Regions from separate parts of the Pandoraea vervacti genome, predicted to be linked through region 1. Evidence: predicted binding sites of a transcription regulator. Region 1 holds the regulator's gene; the other holds the start of a gene.
The links. The regulator NrdR, encoded in region 1, represses ribonucleotide reductase genes. The targets are predictions, from matches to a motif close to CACNANATNTNGTG.
Positions count from the first base shown of each region.

Region 2: UC34_RS21550 (ribonucleoside-diphosphate reductase subunit alpha) is a predicted target of NrdR. The motif match lies at 2,398-2,411, and genes of this name have one in related genera.

Region 1 covers NZ_CP010897.2:3,944,005-3,954,831, reverse strand. Annotated here, with positions in the region: gene UC34_RS17155 (LysR family transcriptional regulator) at 1-230, opposite strand, end outside; gene UC34_RS17150 (zinc-dependent alcohol dehydrogenase family protein) at 391-1,410, shown strand; ZMP/ZTP riboswitch at 1,442-1,549, shown strand; gene glyA (serine hydroxymethyltransferase) at 1,649-2,896, shown strand; gene nrdR (transcriptional regulator NrdR) at 2,915-3,397, shown strand; gene UC34_RS17135 (autotransporter family protein) at 4,314-7,748, shown strand; gene UC34_RS17130 (autotransporter family protein) at 8,649-10,827, shown strand, end outside.
Region 2 covers NZ_CP010897.2:4,936,039-4,946,865, reverse strand. Annotated here, with positions in the region: gene UC34_RS21570 (cytochrome C assembly family protein) at 1-103, shown strand, start outside; gene UC34_RS21565 (PP0621 family protein) at 110-397, shown strand; gene UC34_RS21560 (DUF1269 domain-containing protein) at 646-1,158, shown strand; gene ampD (1,6-anhydro-N-acetylmuramyl-L-alanine amidase AmpD) at 1,677-2,276, shown strand; gene UC34_RS21550 (ribonucleoside-diphosphate reductase subunit alpha) at 2,650-5,601, shown strand; gene UC34_RS21545 (aldose epimerase family protein) at 5,768-6,739, opposite strand; gene UC34_RS21540 (ribonucleotide-diphosphate reductase subunit beta) at 7,316-8,467, shown strand; gene UC34_RS21535 (histone H1-like repetitive region-containing protein) at 9,219-9,872, shown strand; gene UC34_RS21530 (outer membrane lipoprotein) at 10,037-10,516, opposite strand; gene UC34_RS21525 (carbohydrate kinase family protein) at 10,536-10,827, opposite strand, start outside.

The DNA of each region.
Region 1 (10,827 bases):
CAGCGCTGATAGAACGTTTGCCCCGCGTCGGTCAGATGCTGACTGCGGGTGGTGCGGTGAAACAGGCGTACGCCAAGACGCGTTTCCAGACGGCCGATACGCTTGGCCACCGCAGAGCGTGTGAGATGCAACCGTTGCGCCGCGCCCGCGAAGCTGCCCGCATCCACCGCCGCCACGAAGGCCGAGATGCCCGAAAGCCGGTCAGGCGTGTAGGTCTCATTGGTTCTCATAAGTCGCCAATTAGTGGATAAATTGCCATCACTGCCGCGAAGTATTCTCCAATAAGCTAATCGTGTCCATGTCCCTCGGACAGGCAGGGCCTGCCGGACATACAAGGATCCCCGTCGGGGATGCGTCGATACAAGGATTGGAGAACTGGCAATGGCAACGATGCAGCAATGGCAAATGGCGACTTTGGGCGAGGCGGCGCTGGAACTGGCGACGGTGGACGTGCCGACACCCGGCCCCGGAGAAGTCCTCGTCCGCGTGAAGGCGGTATCGCTCAATTACCGTGACGCCCTGATGATCGATACCGGCATGGGATTGCCGGTGTCGTTTCCGTTTGTGCCGGGCTCGGACATGGCCGGGGAAGTCGTCGCGGTGGGCGCGGACGTGACGCGCGTGCGCGTTGGCGAGCGCGTCGTCAATACGTTCTGGGATCGCTGGTTCGACGGAGAACACGCGCCGGCGGGCCTGAAGCTCTTCGGCGGGACGTTGCAGGGCGTATTGCGTGAATACGCCGGGTTCGACGAAGCGGCGCTGGTGCGCGCCCCGTCTTCGCTCGACGACGTGGCCGCGTCAACGCTCACTTGCGCAGGGTTGACCGCCTGGTTCGCGCTTTTCGGCGCCGGCCGCAAGCTCGTGTCCGGCGAGACGGTGCTAATGATCGGCACAGGCGGCGTGGCGCTGTTCGGCGCGCAACTGGCGCTCGCTCACGGTGCGACGGCAATTGTGGTGAGCGGTAGCGCAGACAAACTGGCGCGTGCGGCGGCGCTCGGCGTCACGCATGGCATCCCACGACAGGAAGGTTGGGCGGAGGAAGTGCGCAAGCTGACGCAGGGCAAGGGTGTCGAGCAGGCGCTCGAGCTCGCTGGCGGCGACATGCGCGAGACCATGACGGCGCTGGCGCCGGGCGGCAAGGTGTCGGTGATCGGCACGCTGGGCGGCGACACCCTGCAATTGCCCGTGTATTCGATGCTGCTCAAGCGGGCGCACGTACAGGGCATTGGCGTTGGGCACCGCCAGGGGCTGGAGGCGTTGGTGACGGCGGTCGACCGGCACGGCATTGCGCCGGTGGTCGACGCCGTCTACGATTTCGCCGACTTCGCTCAGGCGCTCGCGCACCTGCGCCGCGGGGCGTTCGGCAAGGTGGTGGTGCGTGTCTCAACGGGTTCGGGGCCGGTTGCCTAACGCCGCAACCTCGCATAAACTGTCGACGCCACAAACCCCGCGTGACTGGCGATTAGGGTGCACAGCCTTGTGCGCCCGAGGTGGAGCAACCCACCGGGAAGCGCCGGGGTCTTATTTGCCGTTCGCCTGGGCAGCCGTGATGGTTGGTGCTGCCCTGTCTATCGTCTTCCGAAGCACAAAGGAAGGCGCGCCGCAGCATCCCCCTCCCGGAAAACCTGTTCAATTCAACGGAACCGCCATGTTCGACAAATCGAAATCTACCGTTGCCTCCGTCGATCCCGACGTCTGGGCAGCGATTCAGAAGGAAAACCAGCGTCAGGAAGATCACATCGAACTGATCGCTTCGGAAAACTACACCAGCCCGGCCGTAATGGAAGCGCAGGGCTCGCAACTGACCAACAAGTATGCGGAAGGTTATCCGGGCAAGCGCTATTACGGCGGTTGCGAGTATGTCGACGTCGTCGAACAACTGGCGATCGACCGTGTGAAGGCGCTGTTCGGCGCGCAAGCCGCCAACGTGCAGCCGAACTCGGGTTCGCAGGCCAACCAGGGCGTGTACTTCGCCATGCTCAAGCCGGGCGACACGATCATGGGCATGAGCCTGGCGCACGGTGGCCACCTCACGCACGGCTCGCCGGTCAACATGTCGGGCAAGTGGTTCAACGTGGTGAGCTATGGCCTGAACGAAGCCGAGGACATCGATTACGACGCCGCGCAAAAGCTGGCCGAGCAACACAAGCCGAAGATGATCGTGGCGGGCGCCTCGGCCTTCGCGCTGAAGATCGATTTCGAGCGCATGGCAAAAATCGCCAAGTCGGTTGGCGCCTATTTCATGGTCGACATGGCGCACTACGCCGGTCTGATCGCCGCCGGCGTGTACCCGAACCCGGTGCCGCACGCCGACTTCGTCACCACGACCACGCACAAGAGCCTGCGCGGCCCGCGCGGTGGCGTGATCCTGATGAAGGCGGAGTTCGAGAAGGCCATCAACTCGGCCATCTTCCCGGGTATCCAGGGCGGCCCGCTCATGCACGTGATCGCCGGTAAGGCCGTCGCGTTCAAGGAAGCCGCAACGCCGGAATTCAAGGAATACCAACAGCAAGTCGCCAAGAACGCCCGCGTGATGGCCGAAACGCTGGTCAAGCGCGGCCTGCGCATTGTGTCGGGTCGCACCGAGTCGCACGTCATGCTGGTCGACCTGCGCGCGAAGAACATCACCGGTAAGGCTGCCGAAGCCGCGCTGGGCGAAGCCCACATCACCGTCAACAAGAATGCGATTCCGAACGATCCGGAAAAGCCGTTCGTGACGAGCGGTGTGCGTCTGGGTTCGCCGGCCATGACCACGCGCGGTTTCAAGGAAGCCGAAGCCGAGCTGGTTGGCAACCTGATCGCCGACGTGCTCGACAATCCGGAAGACGCAGAAAACCTGGCCCGTGTGCGCGCACAAGTGGCCGAGTTGACCAAGCGTTTCCCGGTCTACGGCTAAGCCACAGGCGTCGCACGCATGCGCTGCCCGTTCTGCCGGCACGACGACACGCAGGTCATCGACTCGCGTGAAGCGGAAGACGGCGCTGCCATCCGGCGGCGCCGGAAATGCCCGTCGTGCGACAAGCGTTTCACGACGTACGAGCGTGTCGAGCTCGCGATGCCGGTCGTCGTCAAGAAAGACGGCAGCCGCGCCGAGTATGATCGCGCGAAGGTGCGCGCCAGCATGCAGTTGGCCATTCGCAAGCGTCCCGTGAGCGCCGAAGCGATGGACGCCGCGATCGCGCGCATCGAGTACAAACTGCTGGCCGGTGCGGAGCGCGAGGTGATCAGCCAGCGCATTGGCGAATTGGTGATGCGCGAGTTGAAGCGCCTGGACAAGATCGCTTACATCCGTTTCGCATCGGTCTATCGGAGCTTCGAGGACATTGCGGAATTTCGCGACGTGCTCGAAGAGATCGACAGCACCGATATCAAGCCAAAGCGCAAGCCGGTGGCGTGAAGTGGATGAGCGCGTGAGCGTTTGCGTGACGACTGTGCATGCGACCGTGACAGGCTCAATGGCTTGACTGGTTGCAAGGACAAGCTGTTAGGACAAGCAAAAAACCGTCGTGCCCGAAAGGGCGCGACGGTTTTTTTATGGCCGTGAGCAACGCAACGGCGTTCGCGGCTCAAGGGGGCGCCCGTCACACGAAACCCATGGCACGCGAGCATGGGCCGTGACTGAAAGGAGGCGGTGCGGTGTTGTGCACATGCCGCACTTGACGATACTTTTGGGCGATTCATGACGGGTATTCTGATTATTTTGGGAAGCGTCTATGTTTTTTAAATCAATAAAATTAAGAATTGCCCCAATCATAAATGTTGATGTCATTATGGGGTAAGTACCAAAAAATGATGAGGTTGATCAGAATTCGATAGTTAATCTCTAGAATTCGCGGTCTTGACGGCGGTGTGATTTTCGTCGTTGGGGAGGCAGTCGAATTGACTGCTGTTGAAAGCGAATTGAATAGGGAAATTGTCGAATGCAGGCGAAGGTTAAAAAAGAGAGAACGTTTTATCGATCCAAAATATGCCTGGCGGCCGCTACGATGGTAGCGGCAATGGGGCTGCCGGCGCAGGCGGCAGTGAGCTTGGGCAACGTTGCCGAGATCGCGTCCTGGAACCACAAGAGAGACGACGTCGTTAAATTTCTGAATGATCGTCTATCTCAGGTGAAAACCGAATTTGGCAGAAAAAGCGATATTTTCGATAATCTATCCGCCGTGAAATCGATGAATTCGGATATTTTGTCGGATATCTCGCGTCTCGGAGATGTTGCGGAGATCGATGAGAAGCTGCGAGAGTATTCTGAAAAAATCGATGCGGCAATTCGTGTTGTCGGTGTGAAGGGCAGGGAAAGCAAAGTGCAACCGTGGATGAAAGATCTCCGGAAGCAGGACCTTGAAAAGATTCGCGAGAAGGTCAAGGACGTATTGACCGCGCCCGAGCAAGACAAGGCGGCAAGGCATGAAGCGCTGTCCGTCTATCTCGCGGACCGCTCGGCCCACGACCGTGTACGCGACGAAGCCTTTGCGCTGAGCCAGGCGGCAAGCGCATTGGAGGCGCGGATCGATCGCCTGAGGCAAGCCGACGAAACGGCCTTCCGTCGAATGGCGAATACCAACGAGCTTGTCTCCCGGGCATTGCCTGACCCCGAGAAATTCACTGCGCTGTCATGGCGCGACGAGAACCTGTTCAACGCCGACTTCGATACCGGATATCCGGAAGGGGCCAGTGTCGTTGGAAAAGATACGTCACTGGAACTGACCGCACGGTCCGGGCCCTGGTCCGAGGCGTTGAAGGACACCGTCGGCGGGGTTCGTGACGTCGGCACGATCCGTGTAAAGCCGGATGCCAGGCACGTCATCGGCGTGGCGGGGGGGACGTTGAACGTGCATCATGCGCTCGAGGCGGACACAGGAACCATGATCGCGGTCGGTACCAACGGCGTGCTGAACTTCGTTGCGAACGGCAAGGGCGTCGACAGCGCGGCGCATGACGTGATTCTCATGGCCGGGCGAGGCGCCGATGCACTCGAAGTAACCGATGGGGATCGCCCTGGCGAACGCGCTTCGGGTGAGGTCGCCAGCAAGCACCGCCCGGGAAAAATCGTCTTTAATGCCGGGACGAGCGCGGGCAATGCGCGTATTGCCGTTTTGGATGGCGCGCAGGTCCGTTTCGAAAAGGACTCGGATGCCGGTGCAAGCACGCTTCTCGTCGAAGGCGGTAGCGCACATTTCGAGAGCGCGCGCGCCGCAAGCGCAACGATCAGGAACTCGGGCGAACTGGTGGCGAACGACGCTTCCATGGGGACTAGCCAAGTCGTGAACTATCGGGAAGGCCACGCCGATTTCCTGAACACGCGTCTCGAAGACATGCAACTGACCAACACGGGGTGGGCGGCATTGACCGAGGTGCATGGGGGATCTGCACATGTGACGAACGGCGCTGACGCCGACCTTCGCATTCGCGACGCGAATCTCGGCAACATGGCGCTCGTCAACATGGGCGAAGCCACGCTCTCGCAATCCCGAGGCGGGAATGCGCAACTTCGCAACGGCGCGCACGGCTATCTGAGCGTTCTGGATACCGCGCTCGACAATGTCAGCCTGACGAATCAGGGAAGCGTCGAATTCATCGGTGCGACTACCGCTCACGCCGCACGCATCGCGCTCGACAATGGGGTGCTCGACGTTGCCCAGGTCGAATCACCCTCCGAGGCCGGGCAGCGCAAGATCACCATGGGCTCCCTGACGGGCAACGGCGATCTGGTGACGGGCGACACGACGGTCGAGTTAGGGGCGCTGGGACTGAACGACACGTTCGACGGTCGGATCGTGGCGGTAACGGAATTGCCGGATGCCCGCGTCGCGCGCAAGCGCATGACGCATCTGTCGTCCGGCGTGACGCCGAAGCGCGTGCCGGACGCATCCCCCCGGTCCGTTGCCGCAGGCGCTCGTCTGGTCAAGGTGGGGGCGGGCAATTTGACGCTGACGGCCGACCAGAGCGGTGTGGCATCGCTGGACGTGCAGGGCGGCAACCTGACGGCCGCGCACGAGGGGGCGCTCGGCTCGGGAGCGGTGACGATCGGCAAACACGGGGCCATCGCGCTCACGAGGTCTGTGGCTGGCGTCCAAAGCGTCGACAACGCGGGTCGGATCGATTTGGGGACGAACAAGCTCGTCGTGGGGCGGTATACGTCGCAGCCCGGCGCGCAGATCACATCGCGCGTGTCGAAAGTCGACGGCGGCGTGAGCGGTGGCGCTATCCAGGTAGCCGAGAATAGTGATTTCACCAACACGGAGATCCACGTTTCGGTCGCGCACGATGTCGTGCTTGCCGATGTGCAGGACAAGCTCGGCGTGGTGAGCGTTGCCGACGGCAAGTCCGCTACGCTCGGCAAGGTGACGCTCGGCAGCATTACCGTGGACAAGACTCCGGACCCGACCGACCCCACCGACCCCACCGACCCCACCGACCCCACCGACCCCACCGACCCCACCGACCCCACCGACCCGACCAATCCCATCGACCCAACGGACCCGACTGACCCCGACACGAAGGACCCCGTCGATCCGGCAAACCCGGATACGACGTCCCCTGTCGAGCCCGACACGACGCGCCCGACCGGCGTCGTCACGGGTCAGAGCGTGGTGCAGTACCTGGCGGCGGATGGCGTCTATCGCGCGAACGAACGGGCCATGCTGGCATCGGTCGACGGTATCGCTGTGGGCGACCTGACGTCCGCTCGGATCGGCGGCAAAGTGCTCTCGGAAATGGCGCTTCAGATCGCCGGCTCGCCCGAGCAACGCCGCGCGGCAAGCCTGCTTTCGGGGGAATCGCTGCTGAACAACGCCACGGCGGCGCAAGGGGCGAATACGGCGTTCCAGCGTGGTATGCAGGCACGCATGCTCGCGGGCGGCGCCATGTTCGACGACCGCACCGTCAACGCAGCCCAGGCTCCCGACAACGGGATCGCCGCATGGGCGTCGTTCGCGGGCGGCAACACACGCCAGCGCGGCAACGCCCTGTCGTTCGACGTTCGCGGTATCGACGGCGCCATCGGCGTGGACAAGCGCATTGGCCACGACACAGTCGTCGGTGCCGCATTGGGCATGGGCAATCAGCGCTCGAAGGCCGACGGCATGCCTGGCGAATCGAAAATCAACAGCGTCAGTCTGGGGCTCTACGGCTCGCACCTGAACGACGCGAACGTGTTCGTGGGCGGCGGCGTGTCCTACACGAATCACAGCGTGACGACCGAGCGCACGGTTGGCGCCCGCGGCGCATCGTCGCGCCTGTCGGGCAAGACCGGTGGCAACACGTTCGGTGCGTTCGGCGAGATTGGCAAACGTTTCGACGTGGCTGGCTTTAACGTCGATCCGTCGGTGGGCGTGCGCATTGCCTCGACGCGTCTGAACGGGTTCGACGAGACGAGTCGCGACGGTGCTGCCGGCAACGATGGTCTGCGGGTCGGTGCGCAGTCGCAAACGTCGGCGCGCAGCGTGTTCGGCGTACGTGTCTCGCGCGACGTGTTCGACTTCGAGGGCGGCAAGCTCACGCCGACACTGCGTTTGGCCTACGAGCACGAATTCGGCAATCCGCAGAGTAGCCTGACGAACACGCTTTACGGCGCACCACGTGCGTTCAATGTGAAGGGGCCGACGTTGGGACGGGACATTCTCACCGCCGACCTGGGCGTCGATCTCCGATTCAGGAAGCAACTCAACGTGCATCTCGGCGCTAACGCGAGCGTGCGGCAGGGCGAAAGCGCCGTTGCCGGCGGGATTTCGGCAAGGTATCGATTCTGAGATCTTGTCGTCGTTCGGTGGGGCAGCGGCCCCGGACGTTGAGCACGCCGTAATGGGTGACGCCGGTGCTGGCCTGTGCTGTCGGGGCCGGAAAGAAACCCGTCGAGTCCGAGAGGGCTCGACGGGTTTTTTGTTGTTCGTTCTCTGCGCGCGGGCATTCGGGCGTACCCGTACAAGGTAAGGAAAAGCCTCAATCGTGGTGATCGCCTCGCCGGGTTTGTGCCCCGGTTTCGTCTGCGTTTGGGATAGGGAGATGGTAATGAGATATGGGGGTGAGCGATTTTTGAAAAAAGAAAATTATCCTTTTGCAATTTGACGTTGATTTAACGAAAATTAACGCCGGTGGGTTAAGTATCAAAGCGATATTGAATAACGAAGATTGAGATAAATCGACTCCTAGAATTTGCCGGAACGAGGGTGGCTTTCAAGTCATCGTCTGAAGCGTGATGAGGGAAATCATCATTTGAGGCGAATTGAAAAAGGAGTTGTCCAATGCAAGGGAACCGTCCGAAGTCTAATGCTCGTTGTCAGACAAGTATCTGCTTGGCTGTGGCGGCGGTGGTGATGGCAGGGACGCCGGTGTATGCATTTTCTCAAGCGCCCCAAAATGGTTGGGAGAATGAAAAGGAAACGAGAGTCAATGATCTGAATGCGAAAAACGAAATTGCGAGCGCGAATGCGAAAGAAAAGGAAAATTATAAAAAGAGTAACGACGTATTGCAGGATTACGGCGATCAGATAAAGATCGTCATGACAAGCTCCGAGTCCGTGGATAAAAAGATTGCCTTGCTCAGGGAGCTTGCCAAAACAATCAAGGAAAAAGCGGATGCCCTGGCAAAAGGAAATCCGCCGGCCTGGGACAGGCAATTGGCAACGGACCTCGATAGTTTGTCGAAAACCGTGAATGCAGTGGGAAAGAGCGGCGACACCTTCGACGAAACGACAAGAAACGCGCTTCTCGGGGAGCTTTCCAACAACGACGGGAAATGGCACGACGCCAACAAGGCTTTCGATATCGCCGAGCGCGAAAAGGCGCTGATCGCATACAAGCGGGACCGGTGGAATGCCGTTGGCAGCGAAACCGACCTCGATACGCTCAAGGCGACCTATCAACTGAACGCTGCCACCACCGACGCCGCCAAGAGCGCCGACGGCGTGCTGACGTGGAACGACAAGAACCAGATCGACTTCAAAAACGAAAACGTTCCGGCGCCGGGCGAGACGTTCATCGGCAAGGACGCCACGCTGGAAATCACGTCACGCTCGGCAGAGGTGTCCGACGCCATTGCCGGGGCACAAAACGCCACGCGAGACGTCGGCACCGTTCGCGCGATCGAAGCCGCGAAGCACACCGTCCTGGTCAACGAAGGCACTTTGAACGTTCATCGGGGCATCGAGGGCGATGCCTCGCTCACCGTCGCCGTCGGTACCAACGGGGCACTTAATTTTGCGGCGGGCCAGGGCATCGACGCCAACGCCGAAGGCATTGTTCTCACCGCGGGCGCCACACAGGACAAGCCGTTCGCCGAGGGCGACAAAGGCGGCCAGATCGCCTTTCAGGAAGGCACGAGCGCAGGGGGCGCCAAGATTATCGTCGGCAAGCATGGCGAGTTGAATTTCGAAAAGGGATCCGACGCCGGCCACAGCAAGATCGCGATTCTCAAGGACGGCGTTGCCGGCTTCCACGAGGCCGATGCTCGGAATGTCGTCATTTCGAACGATGGCGCACTAGGCTTTCTCAAGGCGAAAGTGAGCGACGCGGACATCGAGAACCACAAGGGCGCGATCGTCGTTTTCCACGACACCGCTCTGGACCGGCTGCATCTGCACACTGCCGGGACGACCAACCTGTCCGGCGCCACGACGGCCGATTCGGCCAGCATCGACATGGATGGCGGTTCGCTCACGCTGGCGGATACGAAGTCGTCAGGCGCAGGCGCGCCCGACACCATCAACGTTGTGACGATCGGATCGCTGTCGGGGACGGGCGAGGTTGTCACTGCCGGCAAGACGCTCAAGCTGGGTGCGCTCAATCGCGATGACATGTTCGGCGGCAGCATTCACGGCGGTGCAGTGGTAGAACACGGCGCTCACGTGGCCAAAGTCGGCACCGGTCACCTTGTTTTCAGCGGGGACCAGCGCGGCATCGATACGTTGAACGTCGAGAACGGTACGCTCACCGCTGCTCACAGGAACGCACTCGGCACCGGTTTGCTGACGCTCGCCGAGCCCGCCACGATCTCGCTGGCCAATGACGTCTACGACGTCAAGAAATTCGAGAACGCCGGCACGCTCAGGCTCAACGGTTACAAGCTCGTGATCGATTCCTACGAGTCCAACGGCGACAAGGCCAAAATCCTGTCCGACGCCAGGAAAGACGCCGACGGTATCCAGCGCGGCACGCTGGAAGTGAACAAGGACGGCGACTTTACGAAAACGAAAATCGTGCTGCGGCCCGCCGATGCTTCGGTGACTCCCGAAGAACTTTACGAGAAGAAGATTCAGGTCGTCGTTCCCGGCAAGGACGCCAACGTGAAACTTGGCGAAGTCGACTACGGCAGTATCCCCACGCGACCGGACGACGACGGCGGTGGTGACGACGGTTCGGTCATCATCGACCCGAACAAGGGGATCGGCTTCCTCGATCCCAACGCACCCTACACGGGCAGCGAGCAGGGCGTGCTCGCGTCGCTTCAGGGTGTCACGCTCAACGACATCGTCTCGGGCCGCGTCGGCGGAAGCGTGCTTGGGCAGATGGTCCTGCTGCCCGCCGGTTCCCCCGAGCAACAGCGCGCCGCGCGCATGCTCTCCGGCGAATCGCTCGTGAACAATGCTACCGCGGCCGACAGTGCCGCCGACGCATTTCGCGCGAGCATGCAGACCCGCATGCTCGCCGGGGGCTCGATGCCCGATTGCAACACGACGACGGGCCAGCGTGCCGGGGACGTCGCGAACCACGGGACAGCCGTCTGGGGCGCATTCAAGGGAGCGGGCGCGAATCAGGAGGGCAACGGCATGGCCTTTTCGACCAGCGGCATCGACGGCGCCTTCGGTGTCGACCGGCGACTGAACCGCAACG
Region 2 (10,827 bases), 990 kb from region 1:
CGCGCTGCGTTGGGTTCTGGCGTCATTCGTGGCGCTGTTGCTGGCGTATGTCGGTTCTCGCTTCGTGCTTGAGGTGGTGCTGCATCGCATGACGGAGACTTGAAGCGCGATGCGCAATATCCTGCTGTTACTGTTGCTCTTGATTGCCGGGACGTGGTGGATGCGTCACAACGAACGCAAGCGCAATGCCGGGCGTCCCGGGCAGAACGAACGCATGCGCACGCCGCCGGGCGGAGAAGGGCGCACGAGCGCGCGTCAGTCGTTGCCGCCCGCGGAGCGCATGGTGCGTTGCAGCGAGTGCGATACCTATCTTCCCGAGAGCGAGTCGCTGGCCGGCGCCGGCGGCACGCACTTTTGCAGCGCCGCGCATCGCGACGCGTATGGGGCGCGTGGGTGACGCGTGGGTGACGCGCGAACACCGCGTCTGAACCTCGCGGCGCGAGCCGCTCGCGCAGCGTTTCCGTCACATGGCGCTGCGTCTCGCATCGCCGCCCCTCTCCTGTCTGTCATCGTGCGACATCAGCCGACGCCCATTCGGATGCAGCGGCTTGCGCATGCGTGTCGCATGCACTAAAACACAGTTACCGACCCCGTCCATAACAGCCATAACGAAGGGGCGCGACGACAGGAGGGCGCAATATGCTAATGCGCAGACGGATGTATTTCCTTCTTCCCGATCTGGCGAGTGCCCAGCGCACGATGAGCGACTTGTTGCTCGCCCGCATCGAGGAGCGTCACATCCACTTCATGGCACGTGACGAAATGGACCTGGAGGGACTGCACGAGGCTAACCTGCTACAGACTTCCGACATCGTGCACGGCGCAGAGGCCGGGCTCGTGATCGGCGGCTTCTGTGGGCTGGCAGTCGGTGCAGTCGCCGCGTTTTTCCCCATCGTGGGCACGCGTCCCCAGTGGGAACTGATGATCGTGACGGCCCCCCTCGGTGCCCTGTTCGGGGCCTGGGTGTCGAGCATGATCGGGGTTTCCGTGCCGAATTCGCGGCTCAAGGCATTTCGTGAGCCGATGGAGCGCGGCATGATCCTGCTCATGGTCGATGTGCGCGAGAGCCGTGTGGACGAGATTCGCGACATGCTCAAGGAGCATCACCCCGAGGCGCATATGGAAGGCGTCGAGGCAGCCATTCCGGCGTTCCCGTGACCGGGAGCGAGGTCGGGGTTGATGTCGGGGGCAGTGCGGGAGAGGTTGGCGATGTGGCGGCCGCCATGCGAAAGCGTCGGCCACAGTGCGAACGAAGGTGTTTTACCGGCCGGCAACGGCCATTGGCGTCGCCCCTGTGAGCGGCGCGGGATGGTGTGCGTGTCTTGCAGGCGATGCCGGACACGAGCGCAGCGCCATCCCCGGGCGTGGACACGCCCACGGAAGCCTCTCGGCCCGGTTTGGCGAGAGGCTTCTTCTTTGGGAATTCTCCTTTTATTTTTCGACTTGTTTCAGACGATGACCCGCGTGACACTGGCCCGCGGGCACCTTGCCGAACGGACCGCGCCCCGACTCGGTCACCGGCGGGGTCACGCCAAGTGGGCTACAATGCCACCCCTCGCTCTACGGGAGTTCGCTGTGCCCGTCATGCTCCAGTCATCTGCGTCCCCTAACGTTGCGCACCGAAGGAAGGGCCTGTCCGGTCAGGTCCGTGAGTCGGCTTTGCTGCGAGGCGACGCATGAACGCGTCGGACAACTTGCCGGTCTTCACGCTCGACACCGAAGGCTGGATCAGGCAAGCCGAGCGTCTGCCGTCGCCGAATTTCGATGGCCGTCCGCAGAACATGCCCATTGGCTTGCTCGTGGTGCACAACATTTCGCTGCCGCCCGGGCAATTCGGCGGCGACGAAATTCCTGCGTTCTTCCAGAATCGGCTCGATCACGATGCGCATCCGTTCTTCGACGAGATTCGTGGCGTGCACGTCTCATCGCACTTTCTGGTGCGGCGCGATGGTGCGTTGCAGCAGTTCGTGTCGTGCGATGCGCGGGCGTGGCACGCCGGGGCGTCGTCGTTCGAAGGACGCACGCGCTGCAATGATTTTTCCATCGGCGTTGAACTGGAAGGGACAGACGACCTGCCATTTACCGCCGCGCAATACGTGACGCTGGCGGCGCTCACCCGCGTTTTGCGCGAGCGTTATCCGATTCAAGCCGTGGCCGGGCATGCCGATATAGCACCTGGCCGCAAGACGGATCCGGGGCCGCATTTCGAATGGCAGCGACTGCGTCGAATGGCGGCATTGACGCCCGAGGCGTTGCCGTTCCAGCCCAAGGATTAACCCTCACCGGGGGACAGGTTTTGCTTGACACGAAGACGGCGCGGGCCTTCCCGGGACACAAATTTTTGATTTTGCGGAGTGCGTCATCTCCACTATACTTAGTGCCAATCCGGCCGCTGACCACTACATATAGTGGTCGGTGACGGGAAGCAGGATCCATCAATACCGTGCTTGCCCCGCGGCGTTTTATGGGGCAGTACAGCAGCAAAGCCGTGCAGCGGACACCTCGAACCCTTGGCCGTCCGTCGGTCGTGCGGTGTTCAGCACTTCGCTCCATCGGCGCCCCCAGGGCGCATTTTTGCCGACTTGGTACTTCGTATTAGCTGGTGGAAGTGCGCTAACAGCACCATCTCATTGGAACGGGAGTTTTTACATGCAGACTAACGAAAACCTCACCCGCCCGAACCCGACGCCCGCCACGAACGCTGGCAGCGGCACGGGTGCGTCGGCGCCCCAGACGACGGGCGCATTCGAGCCGGCAACCAATGCCGACTTCAAAGTGATTCGACGCAACGGCGCGGTGGTGGGTTTCGAGCCGTCGAAGATCGCGATCGCCGTGACCAAGGCGTTCCTCGCCGTGAACGGCGGTCAGGGTGCGGCTTCGGCGCGCGTACGCGAACTTGTGGAACAGTTGACGCAGAACGTCGTGCGCGCGCTGGTGCGCAGCCGCCCGAACGGCGGTACGTTCCACATCGAAGACATTCAGGATCAGGTCGAACTCGCGCTCATGCGCGAAGGCGAGCACAACGTGGCGCGCGCTTACGTGCTGTACCGCGAGAAGCGCTCGCAAGAGCGCGCGAGCGCGGGCGAGGCCACGCAAGAGGCGGCGACGCCCGACACCCCGGTGCTGCATGTCACCGATAACGGTGTGACGCGCCCGCTCGACATGGCGGCGCTGCGTAACGTGGTGAAGGCGGCCTGCGAAAACCTCGGCAGTGAAGTCACCGCCGAGCCGATCCTGACCGAAACCATCAAGAACCTGTACGACGGCGTGCCGCTGTCGCAGGTCTACGATTCGGCGATCCTCGCCTCGCGTACCCTCATCGAGAAGGAACCGGCTTACAGCCAGGTCACCGCGCGTATCCTGATGCACACGATCCGCCGCGAAATCCTGGGCGAAGAGGTGCCGCAGGCCGAGATGGCCGCGCGTTACATCGAATACTTCCCGCGCTTCATCAAGCAAGGCGTCGACGCCGAACTGCTCGACGAGCAACTGCTCTCGTACGACCTCGGCAAGCTGGCTGCCGCGCTCGATGCGAACCGCGACCTGCAATTCAACTACCTTGGCTTGCAGACGCTGTACGACCGTTACTTCCTGCACATCGAAAACCATCGCATCGAAATGCCGCAGGCCTTCTATATGCGTGTGGCGATGGGGCTGGCCCTGAACGAAGTCGAACGCGAAGCGCGTGCGATCGAGTTCTACCAGATCCTGTCGAGTTTCGACTTCATGAGCTCCACGCCGACGCTGTTCAACTCGGGCACGCGTCGCTCGCAGCTCTCGTCGTGCTACCTGACGACCGTCTCGGATGATCTGGAAGGCATTTACGAAGCGCTCAAGGAAAACGCACTGCTCTCGAAGTTCGCCGGCGGTTTGGGCAACGACTGGACCCAGGTTCGCGCGCTTGGCTCGCATATCAAGGGCACGAACGGCAAGAGCCAGGGCGTGGTCCCGTTCCTGAAGGTAGTCAACGACACGGCCGTGGCCGTGAACCAGGGTGGCAAGCGCAAGGGCGCGGTCTGCGCCTATCTGGAAACGTGGCACCTGGATATCGAAGAATTCCTGGAACTGCGCAAGAACACGGGTGACGATCGTCGCCGCACGCACGACATGAACACGGCGAACTGGATTCCCGATCTGTTCATGAAGCGCGTGATGGAAGGCGGTGAATGGACGCTGTTCTCGCCGTCGACCTGCCCGGATCTGCACGACAAGTTCGGCAAGGCGTTCGAGCAGGCCTACACGGCCTACGAAGAGAAGGCCGCGCGCGGTGAAATCAAGCTGTTCAAGAAGGTGCCGGCGCAAGCGCTGTGGCGCAAGATGCTGGGCATGCTGTTCGAGACCGGCCATCCGTGGATCACGTTCAAGGATCCGTGCAACATCCGCTCGCCGCAGCAACACGTTGGCGTGGTGCACTCGTCGAACCTGTGCACGGAAATCACGCTCAATACGAGCGAGACGGAAATCGCCGTGTGTAACCTCGGCTCGGTGAACCTCGTGGCTCACCTGAAGCAGACGGCCAACGGCTACGAGCTGGATCACGAGAAGCTGCAACGCACCATCCGTGTGGCGATGCGCATGCTCGACAACGTCATCGACATCAATTACTACGCGGTGGCGAAGGCGCGCAATTCGAACCTGCATCACCGTCCGGTGGGCCTGGGCATCATGGGCTTCCAGGACTGCCTGCACCTGCTGCGCACGCCGTACGCGTCGAACGCCGCCGTCGAGTTCGCCGACCGTTCGATGGAAGCGGTTTGCTACTACGCTTACTGGGCATCGACCGAGCTCGCGAAGGAACGTGGTCAGTACTCGTCGTACAAGGGCTCGCTGTGGGATCGTGGCATCCTGCCGCAAGACTCGCTCAAGCTGCTCATGGAAGAGCGCGGCGGTTACGTCGACGTCGACCTGTCGAGCACGCTCGACTGGGACAGCCTGCGCAAGCACATCGCTTCGCACGGCATGCGCAACTCAAACTGCGTGGCGATTGCCCCGACAGCGACCATCTCGAACATCATCGGCGTCTCGGCCTGTATCGAGCCGACGTTCCAGAACCTGTACGTGAAGTCGAACCTGTCGGGCGAATTCACGGTGGTCAACGAGTATCTGGTGCGTGACCTGAAGGCCCGCGGTCTGTGGGACGAAGTGATGGTCGCCGACCTGAAGTACTTCGACGGTTCGCTCGCGCGCATCGACCGCGTGCCGGCCGATCTGCGCGAGATCTACGCCACGGCGTTCGAAGTTGAGCCGAAGTGGCTGGTCGAGGCGGCGTCGCGTCGTCAGAAGTGGATCGATCAGGCGCAGTCGCTCAATATCTATATGGCGGGCGCCTCGGGCAAGAAGCTCGACGAGACGTACAAGCTGGCCTGGACGCGTGCGCTGAAGACCACGTACTACCTCCGTACGATGGCGGCCACGCACGTCGAGAAGTCGACGGTGAGCCATGGCGCGCTTAACGCGGTGCCGAGCTCGGGCGGTGTGTCGGGCGGCTTCTCGGCCGAACCGACCTCGCCGCTGGCCCAGCCGATGCCGGAAGCCGAAGGCGCGGTCTGCACGATGCGTCCGGGCGATCCGGGCTTCGAAGAGTGCGAGGCTTGCCAGTAAGCCGGGTGTGATGCCGTGCCGCATTCGACATGCGGCACGCCCCATCGGGAAAACCCCGCCGGTCCGAAAGGACGGCGGGGTTTTGTTTTGCATGGACACTCAGGTTGGATTCCTGTGGGTCCTGTGGGATTCCCGGCCGAATGAGGTCAGACCGGACCACGCCAGATCACGCCAAATCAATCCGCATCGACAGATCGAGCGTCTGGCCGTGACCGAGCACGACGTGATCGTTGTCGAACTCGCCGACACGATGCGTGGAGGGTTCGAGGCAGAGGTAGGGGCGTCCGGCGGGGGAGTGCAGCACGAGCCATGTGGCGTTGTCGCTGCGCACCGTGGCGGCGCGCAGGCCGCCGGCATAGTCGATGCGCGCTTCGAAGCGCCCCGACTCGGCGGGCACTTCGGCAAACCAGGTCGAACGTCCGCCCGTATCGAGGCCGCCGCCGACCGACACCACCTCCATCGGCCCCACGTGCACGCGTTGCTCGCTGGGCCAGCGAATCGCTTCCGAAGGGGAGCGCCAGAGCGCTTCGGACTCGAAGGTCAGGCGCGCGCCTGCCGGCCAGCGAAAGTACGGATGCAGTCCGAGTCCGGCAGGCATTTCCTGCGCCGAGAGGTTCGTCAGCGAGAGTTGCATATCGAGGCCATGCTCGTCGAGCGTGACCGACAGATACGCCTGATAGTGCCAGGGCCACGCGGGCTGCGCCGGGCAGTTGAGTTGCAGCACGCAGCAGTGTGGACTTTCGTCGACGACCTCCCATTCGCGCCGCAGTCCCCAGCCGTGCAGCGAACTGGATGCGACCGGCGCTTCGTGAACGGCGATCGTGCGCCCGCGCCAGTGCAGCGTGTCGTCGCGCAACATATTGGTATACGGCAGCATGGGAAACGCACCGGCCTTCGGCCATTCGTCGGAGGAAAATGGCGCATCGCCAAGCGGCACGAGGTAGTCGAACAGATCGCCGCGCGTGTCGCGCCGCGCGAGTCGCGAGAGGCGAGCGCCGCAACCGGGCTGCACCTCGGCGATCAGGGCGCCGCTGGCGAGACGAACCGGTTTGCCGGGGGTGAGGGTGGTTGGGGTGAGCGGTGGCGAATCCGGTTGGCCAGCCCGGTGCTGTGCGCCTTCGGCGCCTGTGGATGTCATCGTCGGTATCTCCTTCATCGGCGTCGAGAGATGGTGAGGTGGCGCGGGCCGGAATCTATCGCTGCGGTCTCGCGTCGTGACGCCTGCCGCACAGCATACGCCAATGCGAGGGCGTATCATTTTGATGCAGTGCAAACGCTGTCGCGCGCGGCGGTTTCATGGCAAGATGCCGATCCCGCAAGGCGGGAGGCCCGCCGTATGCGGAATGATCGAAAACACTAGGTATTGTGGTGACGGCATAATCCACCACAATATATGGTGTCGATGGGCTGGAATGAGTGACAGTATTGTGCTAAATTGGAGTCATTCGATTGACGTCGGGAGGTCATGATGTTGCAAGACAACGTTTGCAGCTCCCGCACCGGCGTCATCGGTCAAATTAGCGCGAAAGCGAATCTGCTTCACCCCCAACACCAAGCGTTACCATCAGCGGATTTTTCGTCGTCATCGTCAAGTTGACGGCTGCACTATCGGCAATTTTTTCGTCGGCCCTTCGTTACCGAACGGCTGATCTGTCAATTCGGCGATGCGCGTCACGCGGCGTGTATCGCATCAACCTGAACGGACCGAGACCCTATGCTTAATTGGGAAGAAGACACCACTACCGCCAAGCCCGCTGCGCCCGCCGCTCCGGTGGCTCCGGCTGCACCTGCTCCGAACATTCTGGGCACGCAAGACGATACCCCGCACACGATCGCCTCGCAGTCGACGCGCCGCGTGAGCGCCTCGGACAAGCGCGTGATCAACGGCACGACAGACGTGAACCAGCTGGTGCCGTTCAAGTACAAGTGGGCATGGGAAAAGTATCTGGCCGGTTGCGCCAACCACTGGATGCCGCAGGAAATCAACATGTCGCGCGACATCGCCCTTTGGAAAGACCCGAACGGTCTGACCGAAGACGAGCGCCGCATCATCAAGCGTAACCTCGGCTTCTTCGTGACGGCAGACTCGCTCGCCGCCAACAACATCGTGCTGGGCACGTACCGCCACATCACCGCGCCCGAGTGCCGCCAGTTCCTGCTGCGCCAGGCGTTCGAAGAGGCGATCCACACGCACGCTTATCAGTACATCGTCGAGAGCCTCGGGCTGGACGAGGCCGAGATCTTCAACGCATATCACGAAGTGGCGTCGATTCGCGACAAGGATGAATTCCTGCTGCCGTTCATCGAAGTCGTGGCCGATCCGTCGTTCAAGACGGGTACGCAGGAAGCCGACCAGAAGCTGCTGCGTTCGCTGATCGTGTTCGCGTGCATCATGGAAGGCCTGTTCTTCTACGTCGGCTTCACGCAGATTCTGGCGCTGGGTCGTCAGAACAAGATGACCGGTGCTGCGGAGCAATATCAGTACATCCTGCGCGACGAGTCGATGCACTGCAACTTCGGCATCGACCTGATCAACCAGGTGAAGCTGGAAAACCCGAACCTCTGGACGCCGGAGTTCCGCGAAGAGATTCGCGAGCTGTTCAAGAAGGCCGTCGAGCTTGAGTATCGCTACGCTGAAGACACGATGCCGCGCGGCGTGCTGGGTCTGAACGCAGGCATGTTCAAGAGCTATCTGCGCTTCATCGCGAATCGTCGCTGCGCGCAAATCGGTCTCGAAGCGCTCTACCCGAACGAAGAAAATCCGTTCCCGTGGATGAGCGAGATGATCGACTTGAAGAAGGAACGTAACTTCTTCGAAACGCGAGTGATCGAGTACCAGACCGGTGGCGCACTGAGCTGGGACTAAGTGTTGACCCGGTGCTCGCTCATGAAGGCGCGAGCACCGAATGAAAAATGGATGTGTCGCGCAACGCGAGTATCCATGCGGGTTTCGAGAGGGTGGTGTGTGCGTGCGTTGCACGCGTGACTGACGCAATGAGCAGTCGAAGACGTGGCGTAGCTCACGCACATCATCCTCACTCGCACGTTGAAGTTGCCTCTCGACAAACGCATCGCGCGCATCGACATGCGAGTGTGATGTGCATCAAATACAACAGATTGACTTCTTCGTTACGATTGATGTGCGCTTTTTTTTGCACAAAGTATTAACATCGCATCACAAAAGAATTATTATTCGCTCAAATAAATTGCAGTCTCGATGAACACACGAAAGCACTCACTGCTTTCCTCCCGCGACAGAGAGCTGGTAGTTACGGAGCGTAAAAACCTTGGTGCATAGCAAGCAGTATCGCTTATCCGCTATCGCAAACTCCTCCATCCCGATGACGGGACAGGCAAGCTACCCCCCGAAGAATCTGGCGAACTCCCTTTCTCAAGACAATCGAATTGCTGGCGGCAATGTCGCCGGCAATTTTTTTGCGCGCGTGACCACACACGGTCAGCGTCATGCGTGCAGCGCCGAATTCATTAGCGTAAGCCGTCGAAGTCCGATGCGTACGCCGATGAATAGCCCGCTCGCCGGCGGTTCCCGCACGGTGGTCGGGTTTCCTTCTCAGGTAGTTTCGTTTGAGTGATCTTTCACGTTAAGGAGTCATGTGATGGCTACTACTGCTAAGAAAAAACCCGCAGCAAAGAAGGCTGTTGCCAAGAAGCCGGTAGCGAAGAAGGCTGCTGCTGCCAAGAAGCCTGTCGCCAAGAAGGCTGTGGCTGCTAAGAAGCCGGCAGCGAAGAAGGCCGTTGCCGCCAAGAAGCCGGCAGCCAAGAAGGTCGCCGCCAAGAAGCCGGCAGCCAAAAAGGTTGCAGTGAAGAAGGTTGCCGCCAAGAAGCCGGTCGCCAAGAAGGCAGCAGTGAAGAAGGTCGCCGCCAAGAAGCCGGTCGCGAAGAAGGCAGCAGCGAAGAAGGTTGTCGCCAAGAAGCCGGCAGCCAAGAAGGCCGTCGCCAAGAAGGCAGCCGCTAAGAAGCCGGCCGCCAAGAAGGCTGTCGCTGCCAAGAAGCCGGCTGCGAAGAAGGCCGCTGCCAAGCCTGCTGCGAAGAAGGCTGCTGCGAAGAAGCCGGCTGCCAAGAAGGCTGCCGCCAAGCCTGCTGCGAAGCCTGCCGCTGCGAAGAAGCCTGCTGCCAAGAAGCCGGCCGCGAAGAAGGTTGCCGCCAAGCCTGCTGCTGCTCCTGCAGCACCGGCCGCTGCACCCGCAGCTGCAAAGACGACGCTGAACCCGGCGGCGGCATGGCCGTTCCCGACCGGCAGCCGTCCGTAATTCGAGTGCCGATGCAGGAACCAAGGCACTTAGGTGTCTTTTGATCGAGTAGGCCTACTCGATCCGAAACCCGCTGTGATGAGCGATCGTCACAGCGGGTTTTTTCATGCGGAAACGAAAACGGGCGGCCGAAGCCGCCCGCAACGCCAGGACATCGACGCGAGTCAGTGCGTCACACGTGTCACGCCGCCACTCGAGAGCAGACGCACGCGCTGACCCGGCTGAAACGCCTCGTCGGCATCTTGCGTAATGGCCCGCAACTCGCCGTTGTCGAGGCGCACGGTGATTTCCAGCCCGGCCTTCTTGCTCACGCGACTCTCGATCGCCTGACCTGCCACTGCGCCGAGCAGACCACCGACGATCCCCGTCGCAATCGAACCACGGCCGCCACCGATAGCGCTACCGCCGATGGCGCCGAGCGCACCGCCACCGGCGATGCCGAGAATGCCGGGGTCGCCATTGCTGCTGTCGATCGTGACCGGACGCACCGATTCGACCGTGCCCATACGCACAACCTGTTCGCGTTGTGCCTGACGGCTGCTGTAGACGCTTGCCGAGTTGCTCGGACCGAACGCCGTGCAGGCGGACAGAGAGAGCGACGCGGCTGCGGCGATGAGAATGAGCGGTGTGGTGAATCGTGCCATCGTTGTGCCTTTCCTTAAATCACTCGAAGCGGTGGCCGAACGCTTCTTCATATTGCGCTTCGATTTCCGAGCGTGTGGGTGCATAGGTCTGCGGGCCCTGCTCGGCGATCTTGAGCGAACCCATCAGGCTGGCCAAGCGGCCAGTGGTCGGCCAGTCGAGGCCCTTCTCGATGCCATAGAGCAAACCACCACGGAAGGCGTCGCCGCACCCGGTGGGGTCGACGACACGCTTGGCGGTCACGGCAGGAATGTCGTGTTGCTTGCCGCCGGCGAAGATCTGGGCCCCGTGCTCTCCGCGCGTGACGACAAGT